Regions from separate parts of the Micromonospora sp. CA-111912 genome, predicted to be linked through region 1. Evidence: riboswitches for the same ligand, from Rfam matches in the RefSeq annotation. Region 1 holds a riboswitch; each other region holds the start of a gene.
The links. A riboswitch is a leader RNA that binds a small molecule or an ion and turns the genes downstream of it on or off. The one in region 1 is predicted to bind cobalamin.
Positions count from the first base shown of each region.

Region 2: another riboswitch for cobalamin. It lies ahead of ACQPZO_RS03245 (ribonucleoside-diphosphate reductase subunit alpha); the one in region 1 lies ahead of ACQPZO_RS19325 ((2Fe-2S) ferredoxin domain-containing protein).
Region 3: another riboswitch for cobalamin. It lies ahead of bluB (5,6-dimethylbenzimidazole synthase); the one in region 1 lies ahead of ACQPZO_RS19325 ((2Fe-2S) ferredoxin domain-containing protein).

Region 1 covers NZ_CP192007.1:4,648,179-4,654,989, forward strand. Annotated here, with positions in the region: gene cobN (cobaltochelatase subunit CobN) at 1-3,066, opposite strand, end outside; gene ACQPZO_RS19325 ((2Fe-2S) ferredoxin domain-containing protein) at 3,063-3,716, opposite strand; cobalamin riboswitch at 3,853-4,033, opposite strand; gene ACQPZO_RS19330 (sulfite reductase subunit beta) at 4,079-4,954, shown strand; gene ACQPZO_RS19335 (precorrin-8X methylmutase) at 4,951-5,616, shown strand; gene ACQPZO_RS19340 (precorrin-2 C(20)-methyltransferase) at 5,613-6,811, shown strand, end outside.
Region 2 covers NZ_CP192007.1:684,899-691,709, forward strand. Annotated here, with positions in the region: gene ACQPZO_RS03240 (Ig-like domain-containing protein) at 1-1,262, opposite strand, end outside; cobalamin riboswitch at 1,568-1,783, shown strand; gene ACQPZO_RS03245 (ribonucleoside-diphosphate reductase subunit alpha) at 1,955-4,390, shown strand; gene ACQPZO_RS03250 (ribonucleotide-diphosphate reductase subunit beta) at 4,435-5,430, shown strand; gene ACQPZO_RS03255 (hypothetical protein) at 5,783-6,292, shown strand; gene ACQPZO_RS03260 (dihydrofolate reductase family protein) at 6,771-6,811, opposite strand, start outside.
Region 3 covers NZ_CP192007.1:272,654-279,464, reverse strand. Annotated here, with positions in the region: gene ACQPZO_RS01340 (TadE/TadG family type IV pilus assembly protein) at 1-422, shown strand, start outside; gene ACQPZO_RS01335 (hypothetical protein) at 419-850, shown strand; gene ACQPZO_RS01330 (LysM peptidoglycan-binding domain-containing protein) at 867-2,036, shown strand; gene ACQPZO_RS01325 (Rieske 2Fe-2S domain-containing protein) at 2,073-2,924, opposite strand; gene ACQPZO_RS01320 (hypothetical protein) at 3,097-3,441, opposite strand; gene bluB (5,6-dimethylbenzimidazole synthase) at 3,510-4,154, opposite strand; cobalamin riboswitch at 4,190-4,383, opposite strand; gene ACQPZO_RS01310 (crotonase/enoyl-CoA hydratase family protein) at 4,540-5,307, shown strand; gene ACQPZO_RS01305 (dihydrolipoyl dehydrogenase family protein) at 5,395-6,811, opposite strand, start outside.

The DNA.
Region 1 (6,811 bases):
GACGATGCGCTTGTAGCTGGTGCGCATGTCGTCGGTGGCCGCGACACCGTCGAGCCCGCGGCCGTACGCGAAGCCGCCCCACGCGGTGTAGACCGCGGCCAGGTCGGCGTCGTCGCGCCACGTGCCGGACTCGACGATCTGGAGGATGCCGGCACCGTACGAGCCCGGCTTCGAGCCGAAGATCCGGGTGGTGGCCCGCCGCAGGTCACCGTGCCCGGCGAGGTCCTCGCGGGTATGCGCGCGGACGAAGTTGAGCTCGTCGGGCTCGTCCAGCCCGGCGACGACCTGCACGGCGTCGTCAAGGATTTCGATGACGTGCGGGAAGGCGTCGCGGAAGAAGCCCGAGATGCGCACGGTCACGTCGATGCGCGGACGGCCCAGCTCGTCGAGGTCGATCACCTCCAGGCCGTTGACGCGTCGCGACGCCGGATCCCAGGTCGGGCGCACGCCCAGCAGCGCGAGCACCTCGGCGACGTCGTCACCGGACGTGCGCATGGCGGACGTCCCCCACACGGACAGGCCGACCGAGCGCGGGTGCTCGCCGGTCTCGGCGAGGTGCCGGGCGACGAGCGACTCGGCCATCGCCTGTCCCGTCTCCCACGCGAGGCGCGACGGGACGGCACGCGGGTCGACGGTGTAGAAGTTGCGACCGGTCGGCAGGACGTTGACCAGTCCGCGCAGCGGGGAGCCGGACGGCCCGGCCTCGACGAAGCCGCCGGCGAGCGCGTGCAGGACGTTGGTCAGTTCGTCGGTGGTGGCGGCCAGGCGCGGGACGACCTGCTCGGCGGCGAACCGCAGGACGTCGCGCACGACCGGGTCGTCGTGCAGCGTGTCGATCGCGTCGACGGCCCAGCCGGCCTTCTCCATCGCCTCGACCAGGGCACGGGCCTGCCCCTCCACGGCGTCGACCGCGGGGAGAGGGGCGTCCTCCGCGAGCCCCAGGGCGGCGCGCAGGCCGGGCAGAGCGCGGTTCTGGCCGCCCCACACCTGCGTGGCGCGGAGCACGGCGAGCACGAGGTTGACCCGCGCCTCCCCCGTCGGCGCCTGGCCCAGCACGTGCAGCCCGTCGCGGATCTGGACGTCCTTGATCTCGCACAGCCAGCCGTCGACGTGCAGAAGGAAGTCGTCGAACTCCTCGTCGTCGGGTCGCTCCTCCAGCCCGAGGTCGCGGTGCATCTGCGCGGACTGCATGAGCGTCCAGATCTGCTGGCGGATCGCGGGCAGCTTCGCCGGATCCATGGCCGCGACGTTGGCGTGCTCGTCGAGCAGCTGCTCGAGCTCGGCGATGTCGCCGTAGCTCTCGGCACGCGCCATCGGCGGCACGAGGTGGTCGACGATCGTGGCGTGCGCGCGGCGCTTGGCCTGGGCGCCCTCGCCGGGGTCGTTGACGAGGAACGGGTAGATCAGCGGCATGCTGCCGATGGCCGCGTCCGTGGCACACCCGGCCGAGAGCGCGGCGTTCTTGCCCGGCAGCCACTCCATCGAGCCGTGCTTGCCCAGATGCACGACCGCGTGGGCACCGAAGCCGTGCTCGAGCCAGCGGTACGCCGCCAGGTAGTGGTGCGACGGCGGCAGGTCGGGGTCGTGGTAGATCGCGACCGGCTTCTCGCCGAAACCGCGTGGCGGCTGGATGAGGATGACGACGTTGCCCGCGCGCAGCGTGGCCAGCACGATGTCGCCGGCGTCGTCGACGAACAGTGAGCCGGGGGCCTCGCCCCAGGTCTCGACCATGGCGGCACGAAGCTCGTCCGGCAGGTGGGCGGTCCAGCGCAGGTAGTCGTCGCGGCCGATACGCACGTGCGACTCACTGAGCTGGGCCTGCGTGAGCCACTCCTCGTCCTGGCCACCGGCCTCGATCAGCGCGTGGATGAGCGCGTTGCCGGCCGTCGTGTCGGGGTCCTCCCCCTCGACCGGCGGGAGCGGGTCGAGCCCGGGAATCTCGCCGGGCGCACCGAGGTGGTAGCCGGCGTCGCGCATCGCGCGCAGCAGCCGGATCGCCGATACGGGCGTGTCGAGGCCGACGGCGTTGCCGATGCGGCTGTGCTTGGTCGGGTAGGCCGACAGGACAAGGGCCACCCTGCGCTCGGCCGGTGCAACGTGTCGGAGCCGCGCGTGGTTCACTGCGATGCCCGCGACGCGGTCGCACCGCTCGGCGTCGGTCTGGTAGCGCGGCAGACCGTCGGCGTCGACCTCCTTGAACGAGAACGGGACGGTGATGAGCCGGCCGTCGAACTCGGGGATGGCGATCTGGGTCGCGGAGTCGAGCGGGGTGACGCCGTCATCGGACGCCTCCCACTCGGCCTTGCTGGAGGTGAGCGCCAACGCCTGCAGCACGGGGACGTCCAAGGCGCGCAGCCGCTCGACGTTCCAGGACTCGTCGTCGCCGCCGGCGCTGGCGGTGGCGGGCTTGGAGCCGCCGGCGGCGAGCACGGTGACGATGATCGCGTCGAGCGTGGCGAGCTCGGTGAACAGCTCGTCGGGCGCCGCCCGCAGCGAGGAGACGAAGATCGGCACGCCGACGGCCTTGCCGGTCGCGTCGATCGCGTCGGCGAGCTCGTGCGCAAACGCGTTGTTGCCGCTCACCTCGTGTGCCCGGTAGTACAGGATGCCGATCCGTGGCACACCGCTCCCGGCTGCCTGCCGGCCGACGCCCCACTCGGGCAGGACGGCCGGCGGCTCGAAGCCCTCGCCGGTCAGCAGCACCGTGTCGGAGAGAAAGGCGTGCAGCTGACCCAGGTTCTCCGCGCCGCCCTCGGCGAGGTAGCGGTGCGCCTCGGCGCACACGCCGATCGGCACGGTTGACAGCTCCATGAGTGCGGCGTTCGGCGTCCGCTCCCCGCCGAGCACGACCAGGGGACGTCCGGCGTCGCGCACAAGGGCGGCGACGTCCCGCACGTCCTCGGGCGAACCGAGCACGCGCAGCACGACCAGGTCCGCCTCGGCGGTCAGGGCGTCGCGGCGCTCGTCGGTCACCCGGACAGGGTTGGCCCAGGTGTAGTCCGAGCCGCTGGCACGCGCCGACAACAGGTCGGTGTCCGACGTGGACATGAGAGCGATGCGGGTCATGCTTCTCCTTCGGTGGAGATGGTCCGGGAGCCGAGGCGCAGGTCGTCGACCGGGCGGCCGGCGCAAAGGTGCTCGCGGACCAGCCGGGCCGCGTCGCCGGGTCGAACCGGCCCGTACCAGGCGCCGTCGGGGTGAACGACGGCCACGGGGCCGTGATTGCACGGGAACAAGCACCCGGTCTGCGCCATGAGGACGTCGGAGTCGGTGAGCCGGTGCTCGACGAGCGCGCCGACGAGCGCGCGGTAGGTCTCGTCCGCACCTCGGGCGCTGCAGCGCGGGCCGCGGCACAGCAGCAGATGGTGCCGGTACGGCGGGGGCGCGTCCCAGGCCGGTGACGACAACGGCGCCTCGCGGCCGGTGATGGTCCGCTCTCCGAACCGGATGACCGGCGGGTCGATCTGCTGGCGGTGCCAGTGGCCGGCGACGCGTCCCACCCACGAGCGGGCGTAGGTCAGGTCGTCGGTGCTCACCGGCTCGAGGCGAACCTCTCGGACGCCGTCGGCGTGCACCAGGTCGAGCACGTGGGTGAGGGTCGGCTCGCCGCCCTGCAGGAATGCCAGACGGGCACCGGCGGCCTCGGCCGCCTGGCGCAGCACCGCCGGTCGGGCGGCGTCCGGCAGGGCGGTCGCGACGTGGACGAGGACGCTCACGACGTCAGGAGCAGACGAGCCAGGTGGGGGGAACCTGGTGGGAGGATCCGATCTGGTGCGAGCGAGCATAACGAGACACGACGGTCTTCCTTCGTCCGGCGGCCTGTGCGCGAGGCCTGGATGGGCAGGTGTCGCAGACGGGGGTCTGCGGCCAGCAGGTCTTCGGACTCGGGATCAACCGGACGGAGCGCCTTCCCAGACCGTTGGTCCAGTGGCGTCGTGCTCCGCCCGTCACCCTCACCGCTGCGCGTCAGTCCCGGACTCTCACCGGGTTCCCTGGCTCATGGCTGAGTTTGGCTGGCAGGACGAACGTAGCACCGCCGACCGACAGCGCCCGAGACGGGCTCTGGCACGATGGCGCCGTGCCCGAGAGGACCCGCCGCGACCTGTGTCCCGGCCTGCTGCGCCCCTGGATCGCCGACGACGGCGCGCTCGTCCGGGTGCGCGTTCCCGGTGGCGCCGTGACGACCGAGGCGCTCGGCGCACTCGTCCGGGTGGCGCGTGAGCACGGCGACGGCGCGGTCCACCTGACCAGCCGCGCCAACCTCCAGGTGCGCGGCATCGAGCACGACGACGGGTGCCTGCCGGACGCGGTCGTGGACGTGATCATGGCAACCGGGCTCGTGCCGTCGACGTCGCACGAGCGGGTGCGCAACATCTTGGCCTCACCGCTCACCGGACGCAGCGGTGGCCGCGCCGACCTGCGTCCGGTGATCGCTGACCTCGACGCCCGGCTGTGCGCGGAGCCCCTGCTCGCCGCGCTGGCCGGTCGGTTCCTGTTCGTGCTCGACGACGGCCGCGGCGACCTGGTCGAGCGCGACCTGGACCTCGGTCTCGTGGCGCTCGACGCGAGCACCGCGCAGTTGCGCGCCGGGACGTCGTGGGGACCGGTCGTCCCGCTGGACGAGGCCGCTGCGGCGCTGACGACACTCGCCGTGCGGTTCGCCGAGCTCGCCGGTAGCGAACCGAGCTCTCCCTGGCACGTCGAGGAGCTGCCCGGCTCCGGCGCGGCAGTGCTGGGCGCCGTGCTCGAGCGTGCCCCGGGGACCCGGGTGAGCACGCCGCCACCCCCGCTTGGCAGGATCGCGCAGGACGACGGCCGTGTCGCGCTGCACCTGGCGGTCCGCGACGGCCGGGTGGATGCTCGCTTCATGGACCAGGTCCGCGCCCTCGGTGCCGGCGACCTCGTCGTCACGCCACGGCGCACCCTGCTCGTCCCCGATCTGGAGAATGCATGACTTTCGCCCCACCGACGCGCCGCTACGACTACGTCACCGACGGCGCGGTGATCTACGCCGACTCGTTCGCCACCATCCGCGCCGAGGCCGACCTGACGCGCGTCCCGGCCGACGCCGAGAAGGTCGCGGTGCGGATGATCCACGCGTGCGGGCAGACCGACCTGACGCGGGACCTGGTGATCCATCCCGGTCTCGTGACGGCGGCCCGGGCGGCGCTCGATGCGGGAGCGCCGATCCTGACGGACGCGCACATGGTCGCCGCCGGCGTCACCCGCGCCCGGCTGCCCCGCGACAACGAGGTCCGCTGCTTCCTGCGCGAGCCCGAGGTCCCGGCGCTCGCCCGCGCGTGGGGCACGACCCGGTCCGCGGCGGCGGTGTCTCTGTGGGCCGAGCACGTCGAGGGTGCCGTCGTCGCGTTCGGCAACGCCCCCACGGCCCTGTTCCACCTGCTGGAGATGCTGCGTGACGGCGCACCGCGACCGGCCGCGATCATCGGCACGCCGGTGGGTTTCATCGGTGCGGCCGAGTCCAAGCAGGCACTCATCGACCTCGCCGCCGACGCACCCGGGCTCGACGTGCCGTATCTCGTGGTGACCGGGCGTCGCGGCGGCTCGGCGCTGGCCGCCTCGGCGCTCAACGCCCTGGCCCAGGAGGCAGAGTGAGCGGCCGGCTGTTCGGCGTCGGGGTCGGCCCGGGGGATCCCGAGCTCGTCACGCTGAAGGCCGCCCGGCTGATCGGCGCGGCGGACGTCGTCGCCTACCATCAGGGGGTCGGCAAGCAGTCCAACGCGCGCCGCATCGCCGCCGACCTACTCCCGGACGGCGTGATCGAGGAGGCGCTCGTCTACCCGGTGACGACGCAGACCACCGACCACCCGGGCGGGTACGCCGGCGCGATGGCGGACTTCTACGCCGAGTGCGGCGACCGGCTCCGCGCGCACCTGAGGGCGGGCCGCGACGTCGTCGTGCTGGCCGAGGGCGACCCGATGCTCTACGGCTCGTTCATGTACCTGCACGACCGGCTCGCGGACGAGTTCGAGACGCAGGTCGTCGCAGGCGTACCCGCCTTCGCGGCCGCCACGGCCACGACCGCCCTGCCCCTGGTCCGGCAGACCGACGTGCTGACCGTGCTGCCCGGCACGCTTCCCGAGCCGGAGCTGGCCCGGCGCCTCGCCGACACCGACGGCGCCGTGATCATGAAGCTCGGCCGCACGTTCGCCAAGGTCCGCTCGGCGCTCGAACAGGCCGGACGCGTCGAGGGGTCCTGGTACGTCGAGCGGGCGTCGATGGACGCCCAGCGCGTGCTCCCGGTCGCCGACGTGGACCCCGAGACGGTGCCGTACTTCTCGATCGTCCTGGTCCCCGGCGACACCCGTCCCGGTGTGGCGCGCTACGACCGCTCGGTGAGTGAGGTCACCGAGCCCGTCGCCGGTGCCGAAGTCGTCGTCGTGGGCCTCGGTCCCGGTCCCGACCAGTGGCTCTCCCCCGAGGCGTCGCAAGTGCTCGCGGAGGTCGGCCACGTCCTCGGCTACGGACCGTACGTCCAGCGCGTCCCGCAGCGCCCGGGCCTGGTGCGTCACGCGTCCGGCAACACCGTCGAGGTGGACCGGGCCCGCGAGGCGCTCGAGCTGGCGCTCGCCGGTGAGCGCGTCGCGGTCGTCTCCGGCGGCGACGCGGGCATCTTCGGTATGGCGTCAGCGGTGTTCGAGGCCGCGGAGGACCCACGCTACGCGGACGTCGCCGTGCGCGTCGTGCCCGGAATCTCGGCCGTCCAAGCGGTCGCGGCGCGCGCCGGCGCCCCCATCGGCGCTGACTTCGCGGTGCTGAGCCTGTCGGACCGGCTCAAGCCCTGGGACGT
Region 2 (6,811 bases), 3.3 Mb from region 1:
GCGCCGAGGTGGTCACGGCGGACCACCTGGTCGCCGAGACCGTAGCCGCTCAGGCCCTGACCCGTGCCGTACCCGACGTTGTCCAGGCCGGGCCACGGGACGTTGGAGGTCGGCGATTCCTGCCAACTGAAGTGGCCGCCGACGTACACGGCCGTCTCGGTGATGGCGACCGAGTAGATGCTGTCGAAGTGACGCGACACCCAGATCGGCTCGACGTGGTCGGCGCCGGTCACCGGGAACGCGATCGCCGTGTCGTTGATCGGCGGGCGATCGCCTCCCGAACCGCTGGTGACGACGAAGTAGGAGTCGTCCGGCGCGACGTCACCGGCGAAGACCCGCTGGATGCCGCCGACGAAGGAGAGGTTGTCCTCCCACAGGCGGGTGCGCCACGGCAGGAGGGCCTTGGTGGCGGTGTCGACGAGACCGACGCCGTAGCGGTCCTGACCGGCGATCTGGCGACCGGTGTGCACGACCAGCAGCCTGCTGCCGTTGTGCGTCAGCTTGAGCTGCTGCACGGTGAGCATGCCGCCGACGCCGATGCCGCCGGTCAGGGGCAGGTTGAACCCGCTGTCCACCGCCCCCGTCGTCGGGTTGAGCGCGACCAGCCCGCCGCGGTTCACGCTGTTCACCTTCGTGAACTGGCCGCCCACGTACACCGCGGTGTTGCTCACGGCCAGAGCGGTCGCGCGCCCGTTCCCCTGCGCGGTGAACGCCGCGATCGGAGCGCCGGTGACCGGGTCGAGCCGTACGATCTTGCGCTTCGTCAGGCCACCGACCGTGTTGAACGAGCCGGCGACGTAGAGCGACGAGCCGTCCGGCGAGGCCTCGACGGCCTCGACGGATCCGTCGAACGTCGGCCGGAAGCCGGTGTCAACCAGGCCCGTGTCGATGTTGTAAGAAGCCAGCGACGGCTGCGCCACCGGCGTCCCGCCGACGTTGGCGATCGCGGTGAAGGAGCCGGCGATGAAGACCCGGTTGCCGATCACCTCGATGTCGGTGATCTCGCCGTCGGTGATCCTCGGTACGTCATTGCGCGGCGTGCTGGGAACCAGCCCGGTGTGTCCCGGCACCGACAGTGACGAGGCCGTGCGGACGGCCGTGCGCGTCGCATCGCCGCCGATCGTTCCCGTGGCGACGCGAGCACTGGTGCTCGCGACCTCGTCGGCGGCACTGCCCTGCACAGTGCCCGCAGCCGCCGGTTGGCCTGTCAACAGCACAGCCCCGGCGACCAGACCCGCGATGGCGCGGCTCCGAACGTGCATCGAGACAACCCCCTGTAAAACGCCTGAATCGCGTCGCCGGGTCGATTCCCGGCGACGTCCATTTCCTGGCGTGCCGGAAGTCACCGTAGGAGGTCACCATCCCTTGTGTACGGATGCCCGTCGGAAACCCGACCGGTCGACATCCGTTCCGGTCCTACCGGCCGGGTCCGCCGCCCTTGGATCCAGACCCGCTCCACCAATCGGCTCGGTCGCTGCGCCGAACAAATCGACGAGGCTTCACCGCCCCGGTCTCCGACACGCCCGGACTCGACATGTGGGGTGTGACAACGCCGTAGTCCCTATATATGGTGTCGACCGTAGCTGGTTCGGCCGCTCATCCGGGGCGGTCGAGGCAAGAGGGAACCCGGTGGAAATCCGGGACTGCCCCGCAGCGGTGAGTGGGAACGACCGCCGTCATCAGCACTGGGCCGCCAGCGGCCTGGGAAGCGACGGCCAGTAGAAGACCGGTGAGCCCGGTCACGCCCGCGAGTCCGAAGACCTGCCAGCGCGCCGCGCACCCATACCGGGGTGGGCGGCGGTCCGAGGCCGCGTGGGACGGCCGACGCCACCTGACCCGCGCCCCGCCGGCGTGACGTCCGCCGGTGTCTGTCTCCACGCGTCCGAAGGCCATCAGGTCTCGAGCCCGCGAGGAGTGAGTGGTGGCAGTCACCGAGGTTGTCCCGGTCGAGGGCATGACGGCCGACGAGGCAGCCCTACCGGGCCCGCGGCGGACGCAGATGCGCGTCCGCAAGCGCGACGGCGGCACCGAACCGGTCGATGTCAACAGGATCGTCCGAGCGGTCGAGCGGTGGACGGTCGGCCTCGCCGACGTCGACCCGTTGCGGGTGGCGACACGGACGATCAGCGGCCTGTACGACGGCGCGACGACCGCCGAGCTGGACCGGCTGTCCATCCAGACCGCTGCCGAGATGATCGGTGAGGAGCCGCAGTACTCGCGGCTGGCCGCCCGCCTGCTGGCCGGCTACATCGACAAGGAGGTCCGCAGGCAGGGCATCGGGTCGTTCAGCGAGGCGATCCGACGGGGACACGTCGAGGGCCTCATCGGCGGCGGCACCGCCGCGTTCGTCGCCGCCAACGCCACGCAGCTCGATGACGCCGTCGACCCCCACGGTGACCTGCGGTTCGAGTACTTCGGGTTGCGCACGGTCCATGACCGGTACCTGCTGCGCCATCCGACGAGCCGGCTGGTGGTGGAGACCCCGCAGTACTGGTTGCTGCGGGTGGCCTGCGGCCTGTCCCACGCCCCGGACGAGGTGATCGAGTTCTACCGGTTGATGTCGAGCCTGGCGTACCTGCCGAGTTCGCCGACGTTGTTCAACTCCGGCACCCGGCACACCCAGATGTCCTCCTGCTACCTGGTCGACTCCCCGCGCGACGAACTGGACTCGATCTATCAGCGGTACGCGCAGGTGGCGAACCTGTCGAAGTTCGCCGGCGGCATCGGCATCGCGTTCTCCCGGGTCCGGTCGCGGGGCGCGTTGATCCGGGGCACCAACGGGCAGTCCAACGGGATCGTGCCGTGGCTGCGGACGCTGGACGCCTCGGTGGCGGCGGTCAACCAGGGCGGCCGGCGCAAGGGCGCGGCCTGCGTCTACCTGGAGCCGTGGCACCCGGACATCGAGGAGTTCCTGCAACTGCGGGACAACACCGGTGAGGACGCCCGGCGCACCCACAACCTGAACCTGGCCAACTGGGTCCCGGACGAGTTCATGCGCCGGGTGGAGGCCGACGGGATGTGGTCGCTGTTCGACCCGGACGTGGTGCCGGAGCTGCCGGACCTGTGGGGGGACGAGTTCGACGCGGCGTACCGGGCGGCCGAGGCGCAGGGCCGGTACGTGCGGCAGGTGCCGGCGCGGGAGCTGTACGGGCGGATGATGCGGACCCTCGCACAGACCGGCAACGGGTGGATGACGTTCAAGGACGCCGCGAACCGGTTGTGCAACCAGACCGCCGAGCCGGGCAACGTGGTGCACCTGTCCAACCTGTGCACCGAGATCGTCGAGGTGTCCAGCGACGCCGAGACCGCCGTGTGCAACCTCGGCTCGGTCAACCTCGCCGCCCACCTCGCCGACGGCGGCATCGACTGGGAACGGCTGCGCGCCACCGTCCGCACCGCCGTGACGTTCCTCGACCGGGTCATCGACATCAACTTCTACCCGACCCCGCAGGCCGCGGCGAGCAACCCCCGCTGGCGGCCGGTCGGCCTCGGCCTGATGGGCCTGCAGGACGTGTTCTTCGCCCTGCGGCTGCCGTTCGACTCCCCGGCAGCCCGGGAGCTGTCCACCCGGATCAGCGAGGAGCTGTACCTGACCGCCCTGGAGACCTCCGCCGACCTGGCGGAACGCTTCGGCGCCCACCCGGCCTTCGCCGAGACCCGGGCGGCACGCGGCCAGCTCCAGCCGGACCTGTGGGGCGTCACGGGCAGTCAGGCGCAGCGCTGGACGGCGCTGCGGGAGCGCGTCGCCGCGCACGGCCTGCGCAACTCGCTGCTGGTGGCGATCGCCCCGACCGCCACCATCGCCTCCATCGCCGGCTGCTACGAGTGCATCGAGCCGCAGGTGTCCAACCTGTTCAAGCGCGAGACCCTGTCCGGGGAGTTCCTCCAGGTAAACACCGCCCTCGTACGCGAACTGAAGGCCCGCGGCCTGTGGACCGACCAGGTCCGCTCGGCGATCAAGCGCGCCGAGGGATCGGTGCAGGGCATCACGGAACTGCCGGCGGAGGTCCGGCAGCTGTTCCGTACGGCCTGGGAGTTGCCGCAGCGGGCGCTGATCGACCTGGCCGCCGCCCGCGCCCCGTTCATCGACCAGTCACAGTCGCTGAACCTGTTCCTCGCCGCTCCGACGATCGGCAAGCTCTCCTCGATGTACCTGTACGCCTGGAAGGCCGGGCTGAAGAGCACCTACTACCTGCGGTCCCGCCCCGCCACCCGGATCCAGCAGGCCACGGTCGCACCCGTCGGCCCGGTCAGCCCCGTCGGCCCCGTCAATGCCGTCAGCCCGGTCAATGCCGTCGGCGCCGTCGGTGTCGTCGCGCCGGCGGTGACCGTCGACGAGGCGCTCGCCTGCTCCCTGGAGAACCCCGAGTCGTGCGAGGCCTGCCAGTGACCGCCCCGACCGACGCCACAGCCACCGACCCGAGGACCACACACATGCTGCTCGACCCGGGGATGGACCTCACCCTCCGTCCGATGCGCTACCCGCACTTCTTCGACCGGTTCCGCGACGCCATCCGCAACACCTGGACCGTGGAGGAGGTCGACCTGCACGCCGACCTCGCCGACCTCGACCGGCTCTCCCCGGCGGAGCGGCACCTGGTGAGCCGCCTCGTCGCGTTCTTCGCCACCGGCGACACCATCGTCGCCAACAACCTGGTGCTGAACCTCTACCAGCACGTGAACTCGCCGGAGGGCCGGCTCTACCTGTCGCGGCAGCTGTTCGAGGAGGCCGTGCACGTCCAGTTCTACCTGAACCTGCTCGACACGTACGTGCCCGACGAGGCCGAGCGGTTCGCCGCGTTCGACGCCATCGAGAACATTCCCTCGATCCGGCGTAAGGCCGACTTCTGCTTCCGCTGGATCGACTCCCTCCAGGACCTGCGGGAACTGCGCTCGAAGCAGGACCGGCGGGTGTTCCTGCTCAACCTGATCTGTTTCGCCGCCTGCATCGAGGGGTTGTTCTTCTACGGCGCCTTCGCCTACGTCTACTTCCTGCGCTCCCGGGGGCTGCTGCACGGCCTGGCATCCGGCACGAACTGGGTGTTCCGCGACGAGTCCATGCACATGGCCTTCGCCTTCGACGTGGTCGACACCGTCCGCAGCGAGGAACCGGACCTGTTCGACGACGACCTCGCAGACCAGGTACGCCTGATGCTCACCGAGGCCGTCGAGTGCGAGGTCCAGTTCGCCGAGGACCTGCTCGGCCAGGGCGTGTCCGGGATGTCCCTGGCCGACATGCGCCAGTACCTCCAGCACGTCGCCGATCGGCGGCTCGCGCAGCTCGGCATGCCCGTCCACTACGGGTCGACCAACCCGTTCGCCTTCATGGAGTTGCAGGACGTGCAGGAGCTGTCCAACTTCTTCGAACGGCGGGTGTCGGCGTACCAGGTCGGGGTGACCGGCACCGTCGGCTTCGACGACGACTTCTGAGCCGACCGCGACCGGCGAGTCCCCAGCAGATGTGAAGATCGCGCAGCACCGGCCGTGACATTGCCTCCAGGAAAAACCGGCGCATGTACCGGTGCAGCGCGATCTCCTGCGGGTCGTGGCGCATCGCGGTCACCACCATCAGTCACAAGGAGGGAGTCGGGGGTGCGCGTTCGGCCGTACGCGCCTGTGCAAATCAGGGCCGGGCCGTACGCCGACACCAGCCCACCCGGCCGCACTGGACCCAGCGCGCCGGGCGACCCGACCTGCCATCAGTGTCTGGTGGCCCCGCAGAGACCTCGGTAGTTTCAGCTGTCGAACACCTCCGCTGTCATCGATTGGGGATGCCGGCCACGTGTCGCACACCGAGAAGATCACCGGTGAACTCCGCGCGCTGACGAGCGGCGTCGAACGCGCACAGGGGCTGGCGGCCGCCGCCGACAGGCAGGCGCAGGAGGTGGCGCTGCGGGCCGCAGGCGCTGGCTTCGTCGCCGTAGCGGCGGGCGTGGCGCGGGTGCGGAACGCGATCACGGGCATCCAGGGCGGCCTGGGTGGGCTCGCCGGTTCGATCGGTGAGGCGACGAAGGCCACCATGGCCGTGCCCCACAAAGCCACCCCGCAGGAGACAATCGCCGGGCTGACGCCTGTGCAGAGCGCCGTGCGCGGCACCCGTGATGTGGCGGCCGGGGGGCGTCGGGAAACTGACGGGGCTGGCGGTCATCTACCGGCCAGCCCCGCCCCTACGACTACCGTCGGCGGCCCACCCTCGACGGCCCCGGCCCTGGACGGTGCCGCTTCCACGGCCACTGACCGAGAAACCCCGTGGAACAGGCGTCCCACCGGCAGGGCCCCGGCAAAGTTGTGAGGGTCTCCGGCTTGGCAGGCCCCATGGGATGCGCGCTGCTGACACCATCGGCCCCTGCCGGGTCGGTCTTTGCCGGGTCGGCGTGCCCTGCGTTGGTTCCTTTGGAGCTGCCCCGTTTGTGCTGTCGGTGGAGTGGGAGCGTGGACGGGGCAGCTCCATAGGGACTGAAGGGCAGGTCCCCGACCGGGTGGGGGGCATTGTTCGGGCCGCCGCCCGGCTGCCCGGTGTACGGGGCGGCGTAGCGGCGACCTCCCGGGGCAGGTGCGGGAGAGGAGACATAGCTGAGGGCCGGCGAGACCGGGGCCCTGGCCAGGATCTCAGGTCATCCGCAAGGAGCGGAACGGGATTCCCGAGTTGATGCCTCCGCACACTGCGACTTGACGCAACCCGAGTTCGTGATGGGCGCCCTCATCCGGCCGAATCAGTCGTCAGCGCTCGGCCTGCCATGCAAGCGCCGGCGATCGGACAGGGCTGTCGGTCATTGTCCGAGAGGGCGGTAGCGGAGGTGTACGACGCCGT
Region 3 (6,811 bases), 2.9 Mb from region 1:
TGCTCGCCCCGGCGTTCCTCGCGCTGCTCGTGCTGGCCGGCGTGGCCGGGCGTACGGCGATCGCCCAGGAGGCGATCGAGTCGGCGGCGCACGATGCCGCCCGGGCCGCCTCCATCTCCCGGAACGCCACCACCGCCCGGCAGCAGGCCCTGGCCGCCGCGAGCAACCAGCTCGACTGGCAGCGGGCGAACTGCGCCGGCGAGCCGACGCTCACCTTCAGCGGCTCGGTCGACGGCGATGCGGTCAGCTTCGACGAGGCCTTCGCCAGCGATCCCGGCGAGCCCGCCGCCGTCACCGTGCGGGTGGCCTGCACGGTCTCCTTCGCCGACATCGACCTGTCGCTGCTGCCGGCGATGCCGACCAACCGGACGATCTCGGCCGCCTTCACCTCCCCGCTGGACCGCTACCGGAGCAGGTCGTGACCGCCCGCCGGCTCCGCGGCGACGACGGCCGGGTCAGCCTGTTCCTCGCGGCGGGGATGATCGGCGTCCTCGCGATCATCGGGCTGGCCTTCGACGGCGCCGGTCAGCTGAGGTCCATGCAGCGGGCCGACAACCTGGCCGCGGAGGCGGCCCGGACCGGCGGGCAGGCCATCGACCGGGCGAAGGCCATCGAGGGCGGGCCCAAGGTGATCGACCAGGTGGCCGCCAGGGCCGCGGTGAACAGCTACCTCGCCGCGGCGGACGTGACCGCCTCCTCCGTCGAGTTCCCGGTCGTCGGCGGGGAGACCCTCGTCCGGGTGCACGTCACGGTCACCTACGACCGGTACATGCTCGGCTTCTTCGGCTTCGGCAACACCGTCACCGTCTCCGGTGAGGCCACCGCGCGGGCCCTCACCGAGGACCCGTAGGAAGGGAAGGAACGCCATGGCCGCACCGGGTCGCTCCGCCGCACGGCGGACCGGACAGGTCCTCACCGGGTTCGGCGCGCTGGTCGTGCTGATCGCGGTGCTGGTCGGGGGGCCGGTGGCGCTGATCGCGTTCGCCGGCAACCCGCTCCCCGACCACGTACCCACCCTCGCCGAGATCGGCGTCACGCTGACCAGCCGGGACGACGGCCAACTGTTCCTGCGGGCGCTGGCCCTGGTCGGCTGGTTCGGCTGGGCCACCTTCGCCTTCTCTGTGCTCGTGGAGTTGGGCGCGCAGTCGCTGCGCCGGCCGGCACCCCGGCTGCCCGGGATCAGCCGGCAGCAGCGGGCCGCAGCGGCGCTGGTCGGGTCGGTGGCCCTGATCATCGCGGCGAGCCCGGCTGCGGCCAGCGCGGCGACGGTGCTGGCCGGCCCGTACCCGACGGGGGCACAGCCGGCCGTCGCCGCGGCGGTGCCGGCGGCGCGCCCGGTGACCGCGACGCTCCCGGTCGGCGCGCCGACGGCGCCGCCGGTCGTGGTCACCACGGCGGCCCAGCTACCCGAGCCGGTGGAGCCGACGGTGTACCGGGTGGCGAAGGGCGACTACCTGGGCGAGGTCGCCGAGCGCTACCTCGACGACTTCGACCGGTACCGGGACGTGGCGAAACTGAACCGGCTGCACGACCCGGACCGGATCCGCCCGGGGCAGCTCATCAGGCTGCCCGACGGCGCGGGCGACGCCGGGGCCCGTACGCACGCCACCGGCCGGCTGGTGGTCCGGCCCACGGCCCCCGCCCCCGGCGGCGCGGTCACTCCCCCGCCGGCGACCCCGGCCACCCCGCCGGCCGCCGAAGCTCCGGCGACCCCGGCGACGCCACCCGCGACGCCGCAGGCCAGCCGCCCGGCACCCGCGCCGTCGGCCGCCCAGCCGTCGGCCGAGTCGACCCGCAGCAGTCAGCAGGTGGCCCAGCCGCCCTCCGGGCCGCAGCCGGCGATGGCCGCCGGGGCGTCCCGGGCGAGCGAGGAGGACCAGGTGAACCGTCCGCTCGCGGTCTCGGCGGTGCTCGCCGTGGCCAGCATCGTCGGGGCGCAGATCGGCGCGGTCCTCGGGCTGCGCCGCCGGCCGGGCATCGCCCGGGCCGCTGCCGGCGCGCGGGCCCTGGTCTCCGGTCGGCACCGCCGGAACTGACGCCGGAGAGCGGGTCGACGGCCGGCGCGGGAACGCTCAGGGCAGCCGGGCCTGCAACACCCCGTCGACCACCCGGGTCGGCAGGATCTGCTGGTCGTTCCCGGACGGCCCGTGCATGACCTCGCCGCCGTTGAGCCGGAACGCGCTGCCGTGCCACGGGCAGACCACGCAGGCGTGCCCGTCGATCTCGGCGACCTCGCCCTCGCCGAGCGGACCGCCCTGGTGCGGGCAGTGCTCCAGCATCACGGTGACCTCGTCGCCGTGCCGGTAGAGGATGACCGAGACGTCGTCCACCTCGCGGGTGACCAGCTTCCGCTGCGGCAGCCCGGCCAGGTCTGCCAGCGGGTGCCAGCCCTCGCTGATCCGGTGCAGCTCGGACACGCTCTGGTTGACCTGGGCACCCTGCTTGTACGCCAGGTGCCCCCCGACGTACGCCCCCGCGCTCGCCGCGGTCAGCCCGAGGTACGCCAGCGCCCGCCCGGTCCCGTGCCGCCCACTCAGCCGGGCGGCCAGCGAGCCCGCGTACAGGGCCAGGCCGACGGTGTTGGAGGCGGCGTGCACCAGACCGACCCGGCGCTGGTCCCGGGTGAGGGCCGCCCAGTCGTTCAGCCCGGCGACCGCCGCCGGGAGGGCGCCGACCGTGCCCAGCCCGACCAGCGTGGTGGCCGCCCGACGCTGACCGGGCATGAGGTCCAGCACGGCGGCGCTGATCCAGGCGCCCACCGGCACCTGCACCAGCGCCGGGTGCAGCGGATGCCCGAGGAAGACGCCGTGCAGCAGGTCGCGTACCCGCTGCGGGCGGATGGTGGCCTGGACGGCGCGCTGCAACCGGTCCCCGACCCGGTCCAGCGCCGAATTCTGTTCGATTCTCGTCAAGAGTGCCCGCATCCCGTCCGACTTCCCGGCAGAAGCGGTCGCAAACCGGTCGGCGGTGACGAGCCTGCCGCCGTAGGTGTCGACCGGCAGTCCGGGGACGCGGCCGGCACCGCCGCCGCACCCGCACGTCACCTGCCCGGGCGGCGACGGGAGCCCTCGCCGCCGGACCGGGCCGGCTGCGCGGCTACTGCCAGGGGCCGCTGCGGCAGGTGAACCTACCGGTGTCGCTGTACTGGGTGGTGCTGCCGTCGAAGTAGCTGTAGCTGACCCGCACCGGCAGGCCGATGTTGGAGAAGGGGCAGCCGGCGAAGAGGGTCGGTCCGGCGGTCGTGAAGGTACCAACGCTGCCGGAGTACCAGGTGACCGTCCAGGTCGTCGTGCCGGTGCTGGTGGCGTCGCAGTAGAACTGCGACGCGCCGGACTCGCAGAAGGGCGCGGGGGCGCTGGCCAGGGCCGGGGTGGCGACGATGGCGGTCAGGCCGAGGGTGGTGAGAACGGAGGCGAGCAGGACCCTGACGGTGGCACGCATGAAGATCCTCCCGAGCGTAGCGGGTCAAGGACTTAGAGTGAACGTCACGCTATCTCAGTAATCGAGGTTCATGAATCATCCGTTCGCCGGTCGGTTGCCGCCCAACGGTCGTGGTGCACCGCCTCGGCGAGGGGTCGCTTCCGCCGCCACCCGTGCCGTTCCAGGTCCGGCACGGTCGCCAGGTGGGTGACCGGTCCGAGGCAGAGCCACGCCACCGGCCGGATGCCGTCCGGGATGCCGAGCAGCCCGGCCAGGAACGGCTCCCGGAAGAAGGAGACCCAGCCGACGCCGAGCCCTTCGGCGGTGGCGGCGAGCCACAGGTTCTGGATGGCCAGGCAAACCGAGTAGAGCCCGGCGTCGGCGATGGCGTGCCGCCCGAGGACGCCCGGGCCACCCCGTGTCGGGTCGTAGGTGACCACGATCGACAGGGTCGACTCCAGCACTCCGTCGATCTTGATCCGGGAAAACCGCTCGGCCGCCTCGCCGTCGAGGGTGGCGGCGAACGTGTCCCGTTCGGCCCGTACGTGCTCGTGGAACCGGCTGCGGGTCCCCGCGTCCCGGACCAGGACGAAGTCCCACGGCTGCGAGTAGCCGACGCTGGGCGCGGCGTGTGCCGCGTCGAGGATCCGGTGCAGGGTGTCCGTCGGCACCGGCCCCCCGGTGAACTCGGCCCGGACATCCCGGCGGCGGTGGATGGCGTCGTACATGTCCACAGGCAGGCTCCCGCTGCGCTCGGCCCACCCTGTGGGTGAGCACCAGACGCGAGGTCGGTCTTCGGACTCCCGGATCGACGCCCGACCGTCCGCCTTCCCAGCCGTGCGGCCAGTGGCTGCGCGTGACGCGCGTGGACGGCGGCTCCCCGGTCACCGCGGCGGGCCCGTGCCGGGTTCCCACCGGCTTCCCGATTCTCCCCGCAACTGCGGGACACCTCGCATGATCGTGCCGCCGCCGATGCTAGCGCGCCGTCCGGTGGCGGCCGGCCCGGCTCCGCCCGTGCGCCGTCGGGACGGGCGGGCCACTACGGTCGATGTCGGGGGTGGCCGCCACCGCCCCGAGGGCACGGCCGAGGGTCGAGCCGTCCGACCGGGAGGGACGCCGATGGGGGTACGGGTCGAAAGCGCCGGGGCCGTGACCACGGTGATCCTGGATCGGCCGGCGGCCCGCAACGCCGTCGACGGGTTGACCGCCCGGGCCCTGGCCGACGCGTTCCGCACCTTCGACGCCGACCCGGAGGCGGCGGTGGCCGTGCTCTGGGGGGCGGGCGGGACGTTCTGCGCCGGGGCGGACCTAAAGGCGATCGGCACCCCCGGCGGCAACCGGGTCGAGCCCGACGGCGACGGTCCGATGGGCCCGACACGGATGCGACTGTCCAAGCCGGTGATCGCGGCGATCTCCGGGTACGCCGTGGCCGGCGGGCTGGAACTGGCCCTCTGGTGCGACCTGCGGGTGGCCGAGTCCGACGCGGTGCTCGGGGTCTTCTGCCGGCGCTGGGGGGTGCCGCTGGTCGACGGGGGGACCTTCCGGCTGCCCAGGCTGATCGGCGAGAGCCGGGCGATGGACCTGATCCTCACCGGCCGACCGGTGCCGGCCGAGGAGGCGTACGCGATGGGTCTGGTGAACCGGCTGGTCGCGCCGGGTGAGGCCCGGGTGGAGGCCGAGCGGCTGGCCGCCGGGATCGCCCGCCACCCGCAGACCTGCCTGCGCAACGACCGGGCGGCGGTGCTGGCCGGCGCCAACCTGACCGAGCCGGAGGCCTTCGCGGTCGAGCTGGCCCACGGCGCGGAGTCGCTGGCGGCCGACGCGGCGGCGGGTGCGGCCCGCTTCGCCGCGGGCGCCGGCCGGCACGGCGCACCCGCGGCTCCCTGACCGTCCGCACCGCACCCGCCCCCTGACCGTCCGCACCGCACCCGGCACGACCCGTGCGCGTCGGACGATCAGGGAACCGGCGGCGGCCTACCTCAGGTTGCGCAGGGCGTCCTCGATGGCGCGGTGGAACGTCGGATACGCGTAGATCATGTTCCGGAGCTGGGTCAGCGGGACCGCCGCGTGCACCGCCACCACCAGGCCCGACAGCACCTCGCCGCCGGCCGGGCCGACCGAGGTCGCGCCGACCAGGACGCCCCGGTCGGCGTCGGCGACCAGCTTGATCAGTCCGTCGGCCCGGTGGATCCAGCCCCGGGTGGACGAGCCGAGCTGACTCACGCCGACCTGCACGTTGATGCCGCGCTCGCGGGCCTGCCGCTCGGTCAGCCCGACCGCGCCCACCTCGGGGTCGGTGAAGGTGACCCGGGGCAGCGCCCGGTAGTCGGCGTGCGGCACGCCGCCGGCGATCCCGGCTCCCGCCGTGCTCGCCGCGCCGCCGACCGCGCTGGCGGTGCCGCTGGCGTCCGGGCCGGACCGCGCCCGCCGGACGTGGTCGAGCACGTCGGCGACCACGATGGCCGCCTGGTACATGGCGATGTGGGTGAACGCGCCCTCGCCGGTCAGGTCGCCGACCGCCCAGAGGCCCTCGGCGGCACGCATCCGGTCGTCGACGGCGAGGTACCGCTGGGACGGGTCCACCCCGACGCCGTCCAGCCCCAGCTCGTCGAGGTGCGCCCGCCGGCCGGTCACCACCAGCAGCTTCTCGGCGGTGAGTTCGACGCCACCGGCCGCGCCCAGGGTGAACGCCCGCCCGTCGTGGTCGACCCGTTCGGCCTTCACCCCGGTGGAGATCCGCACCCCGTCCGCGCGCAACGCTGCGGCGGCCACCTCGGACGCCTCGGGCTCCTCGACGGCGAGCACCCGGTCCGCCGCCTCGACCACTGTCACCGCCACCCCGAACCGGGCGAAGACCTGGGCCAGCTCCAGCCCGATCGCGCCGCCGCCGAGCACGAGCAGCGACCCAGGCAGCTCCTCGACCTCGACGGCCTGGTGGTTCGTCCAGTACGGGGTGTCGGCGAGCCCGGCGATCGGTGGCACGGAGGGCCGGGTGCCGGTGCCGAGCACGATCCCGTGCCGGGCCTGGAAGACCTGGTCGCCGACGCGTACCCGGCCGGGGCCGTCGAGCCGGCCGCTGCCGCGCACGAACCGGCCGCCCTTGCCGGTGAACCGTTCCACTGCGACCCGGTCGTCCCAGGTGTCGGTGGCCTCCGCGCGGATCCGCTTCGCCACCGGCGCCCAGTCCGGCTGGACCTGGGCCGTGCCGGCGAACTCGTTGACCCGCCGGGCCTCGGCGACCGCGTTCGCCGCCCGGATCATCATCTTGCTCGGGATGCACCCCCAGTAGGGGCACTCCCCGCCGACGAGGCTCCGCTCGATGCCGACGACGTCGAGACCCGCCTCGGCGAGGCGCCCGGCCACCTCCTCGCCGCCGACGCCGAGCCCGACC